One region of the Streptosporangium sp. 'caverna' genome, then DNA from elsewhere that is predicted to be linked to it. Evidence: riboswitches for the same ligand, from Rfam matches in the RefSeq annotation. Region 1 holds a riboswitch; the other holds the start of a gene.
The links. Region 1 has a riboswitch for glycine ahead of gcvT (glycine cleavage system aminomethyltransferase GcvT). Riboswitches for the same ligand answer to the same signal wherever they lie in the genome.
Positions count from the first base shown of each region.

Region 2: another riboswitch for glycine. It lies ahead of gcvP (aminomethyl-transferring glycine dehydrogenase); the one in region 1 lies ahead of gcvT (glycine cleavage system aminomethyltransferase GcvT).

Region 1 covers NZ_CP029711.1:1,581,197-1,583,389, reverse strand. The annotation lists gene DKM19_RS07120 (PadR family transcriptional regulator) at 1-376, shown strand, start outside; glycine riboswitch at 523-621, shown strand; glycine riboswitch at 622-716, shown strand; gene gcvT (glycine cleavage system aminomethyltransferase GcvT) at 750-1,841, shown strand; gene gcvH (glycine cleavage system protein GcvH) at 1,838-2,193, shown strand, end outside.
Region 2 covers NZ_CP029711.1:3,958,900-3,961,092, forward strand. The annotation lists gene DKM19_RS17475 (bifunctional nuclease family protein) at 1-166, shown strand, start outside; gene DKM19_RS17480 (MerR family transcriptional regulator) at 311-931, shown strand; glycine riboswitch at 946-1,037, shown strand; gene gcvP (aminomethyl-transferring glycine dehydrogenase) at 1,195-2,193, shown strand, end outside.

The DNA of each region.
Region 1 (2,193 bases):
CCGGGAGTGGGCGGGCACCCCGTGGATCCGTTCGTCGGGGTTCCGGGACGAGCTGTTCCTCAAGCTGCTCGCGGCCGGCCGGCTGGGCACGGAGTCCCTCGGCGCGTTCGTGTCCGCGCAGCGCAGGGCATACCTGTCGGACCTGGCCGCGCTGACGCGCCTTCGCCGCGAGCAGAACGACCCCCTGGTGTCCCTGCTCGTCGACGCGGCCATCGCGCACACCAGGGCCGACCTGCAGATCGTCGACGGCGCCGAGGAACGTCTGGCCGCGACGGCCGCCGGCGGCGGAGCGGTGCGCACCGTACGGACCGAGGACGCGCCCGCCGAGGACGACCTCCCCGGCGACGGTCTGCTCACGGCGGGCGAAAGCGCCTGACCCCGCCTTCCCGATGTCCGATCCCGGGGCGCGGAGCGACCCGCCGGCAAGGCGGGCCAGGCACGGGGAGGCGCCGGGAAGGGGGCCTCACCGCAGGGGGATTTCGCCGGGCAGGTGCGGGCCGTTAGGCTGGTCGCAACACCGATGAATCCCGTGCGGGAGAGCGTCCTGACAGCCAGACCAGGACCCCTGAAGGAGCAAGCCCTCCCCGCGAACCTCTCAAGGCAAAGGACCGTACGGGTAGGTGTCCTCTGGAAAGCAGGCCCCGCGGCCTCGCCGAAGGTGAAAGTCCGGCAAAAATCGGGCGAAACTCTCAGGCACCCATGACAGAGGGGGAGGATGCTCTCATCTGTCCCCTGCCTGAGGTGCGAACATGTCCCGACCTACGCCGCTGCGCGGCGTCCACGAGACCCTCGGCGCGACGCTGACCGATTTCGCGGGCTGGCTGATGCCGCTCCGCTACGGCAGCGAGTCCACCGAGCACAACGCGGTCCGCCAGGCGGCAGGACTGTTCGACCTGTCCCACATGGGCGAGATCTTCGTGACCGGCCCGCAGGCCGGCGAGGCCCTCGACTACGCGCTGGTCGGCTACATCTCCGCCGTCGAGCCGGGCCGCGCCCGCTACACGATGATCGTCGACGCCGAAGGCCACGTGCTGGACGATCTGATCGTCTACCGGCTGGCCCCCGACGAGTTCATGGTCGTCGCCAACGCCTCCAACTATCCCCGCGTCGCCGCCGAGCTCACCGATCGCGCCAAGGACTTCGACGCGACGGTGGACGACCGCTCCGAGGAGTACGCGCTGATCGCGGTCCAGGGCCCGCGGGCACAGGCCATCCTGGGCGAGCTCACCGACGCCGACCTCGACGGGCTCAAATATTACGCGGGGCTTCCCGCCACCGTGGCCGGCCGCGAGGCGCTCGTCGCCCGCACCGGTTACACCGGCGAGGACGGCTTCGAGCTGTTCGTCCCGGCCGGTGACGCGGAGCCGCTCTGGGCGGCGCTCACCAAGGCGGGCGAGCCGTACGGCCTGATCCCCGCCGGACTGTCCGCACGCGACACCCTCCGCCTGGAGGCGGGCATGCCGCTCTACGGCAATGAACTGTCGGCGGAGCACACTCCGTTCGACGCCGGGCTGGGCCGTGTGGTGAGGTTTGACAAACCGGGCGACTTCGTCGGCCGGGCCGCCCTGGAACCGCTCAAGGACGTCCCGCCGACCCGCCGCCTGGTCGGATTGATCGCGACCGGCCGCAGGGTGCCCCGCCATGGGTATCCGGTGGTCGTCGCCGGTGACGGCAGCGTCGTCGGCGAGGTCACCAGCGGAGCGCCCTCCCAGTCACTGGGCAGGCCCATCGCGATGGCCTATGTGGACAACGGCCTGTCCACCGGCCTGGCCGTGGACATCCGGGGTAGCCACGAGGCAGTCGACGTCGTCGAACTGCCTTTCTACAGGAGGAAAAAGTGAGCAGCATTCCCGAGGACCTGCAGTACACCAAGGAACACGAGTGGATCGCCGGCGTCGACGACGGCCTGACCCTCACCGTGGGCATCACCGCGTATGCCGCCGAGGCGCTGGGTGACGTGGTCTTCGTACAGGTCCCCGAGGCCGGTACGACGGTCGCCGCCGGCGACGCGGTCGGCGAGGTCGAGTCGACCAAGTCGGTGAGCGACATCTTCGCCCCGGTCAGCGGCGAGATCGTCGAGGTCAACCAGACGGTCGTGGACGACCCCTCGCTGGTCAACAGCGACTCCTACGGCGAGGGCTGGCTGTTCCGCATCCGTATTGAGGGCACCGCCGACGACCTGCTGTCGCCCGA
Region 2 (2,193 bases), 2.4 Mb from region 1:
GGACTCGATCGCCTTGGCACTGCGCACCGGCGCACGCATCTTCGCGAGCGAGGAGGTGGTCCGGGAAGCCGGGGTGATCATCCCCGACGACCAGGAGGACGAAGTGGAGAAGTTCAGGGAATTCCTTGACACGATCACACCCGAGGACTTTGGTCGCGCGGGGTAGGTATTTCGGTGCATTTACGCTTCACGACGCGCCGGGTGGGGTCGTTGACTGAGCTTGGCCCCAGTCTTACGGTGCAAGTGAAACCTGCGGCCGTGCGCAAACCCCCAGATCAGGCCGTGGGATGAGAGAAAGCCGGAGGTCCGCGTGGCGGTCAGCAGCGGCGAGGATAGAAACGCCGATCAGGATGACCCGGAACGGCGCCAATCGGCACGTCAGCGCGCGGGTGAAGAAGGTCTGCTGTTCGACGGGCAACCGGTGAAAGTGCCCGCCGACCTCGGATACAAGGGTGCGACGGCCTGTGCCGCGGTCGGCATCACCTACCGGCAACTGGATTACTGGGCACGCACCGGACTGGTCGAGCCCACCGTCCGAGCCGCTCACGGCTCGGGTACCCAACGGCTGTACGGCTTCCGCGACATCCTGGTGCTCAAGGTCGTCAAACGGTTGCTCGACACCGGCGTCTCCCTCCAGCAGATCCGCATCGCGGTGCAGCACCTGCGCGACCGCGGCGTCAACCACCTCGCCCAGATCACTTTGATGAGCGACGGGGTGAGCGTCTACGAGTGCACCTCGCCCGACGAGGTCATCGACCTCCTTCAGGGAGGTCAGGGCGTTTTCGGCATCGCGCTCGGCCGGGTGTGGCAGGAGGTGGAGGGCTCCCTCGCAGATCTTCCCGGCGAACCTGCGGAGTCGAGCGAGAGCCCTTTAGAAGATCATCACGCCGATGAGCTGGCCCGTCGTCGCAGGGCTCGCCGCACGGGGTAAAGTTGTCTCGCCACTGACACCGTGCGGGAGAGACCCCGACAAGATCGGGGCGCCGAAGGAGCAACCTCCCCGGAATCTCTCAGGCACCATGTACCGCGCGGACGAGGCAACTCTGGAAAGAAGACGCGTCCGCCAGTCGCGTCTCACCGACGGTGAAAGCCTCCCCGGCAGGGGAGGCGAAGCTCTCAGGTCGAGGTGACAGAGGGGGAATCCGGCATAGGCCCGCGCCCTGCGCCGGTCTCCACCGCCTCGGGAGGCTCTCCATGACCGACCTGTCACTGCTCAGTGAGCTCAGCTCTCCGCCGTTCTCGACCCGTCATATCGGACCTGACGACGCAGACCAGACCCGCATGCTGGAGGCGGTCGGGTTCGCCTCCACCGCCGACATGATCGCGGTGGCCGTGCCGGAGGCGATCCGGTTCTCCGACCGGCTGAGCCTGCCCCCGGCGGCGAGCGAGCCCGAGGCCATCGCCGAGCTGCGCGCCCTCGCCGAGCGCAACAGCGTGCTCACCTCGATGATCGGCCTCGGCTACCACGACACGATCACCCCGGGCGTCATCCGCCGCAACCTCCTGGAGAACCCGGGCTGGTACACCGCGTACACGCCCTACCAGCCGGAGATCTCCCAGGGCCGGCTGGAGGCCCTGATCAACTTCCAGACGGTCATCTCCGACCTGACCGCGCTCGACGTCGCCGGCGCCTCCCTGCTGGACGAGGCCACCGCCGCGGCCGAGGCCATGACCCTGGCCCGCCGCGCGAGCCGCGGCGCCGCGAACGTGTTCGTGGTCGACGCCGACGCGCTGCCGCAGACCAAGGCGGTGCTGCGGACCCGGGCCGAGCCGATCGGCATCGAGCTGGTCGAGAGTGACTTCACCGGCGAGCTCCCCGAGTGCTTCGGCGTGCTCGTCCAGTATCCGGGCGCCAGCGGCCGGGTCAGGGACTTCCGCGCCATCGCCGACGCCGCCCACGCGCGCGGCGCCCAGATGGTCGCCGCCGCCGACCTGCTCGCCCTCACCATGCTCGCCGCGCCCGGCGAGCTCGGCGCCGACATCGCGATCGGCTCCTCGCAGCGCTTCGGCGTCCCGCTCGGCTTCGGCGGCCCCCACGCGGCCTACATGGCGGTTCGCGAGGGACTGCAGCGCCAGATGCCCGGCCGCCTGGTCGGAGTCTCCCAGGACGCCGACAGGCGCCCCGCCTACCGACTCGCGCTGCAGACCCGCGAGCAGCACATCCGCAGGGAGAAGGCGACCAGCAACATCTGC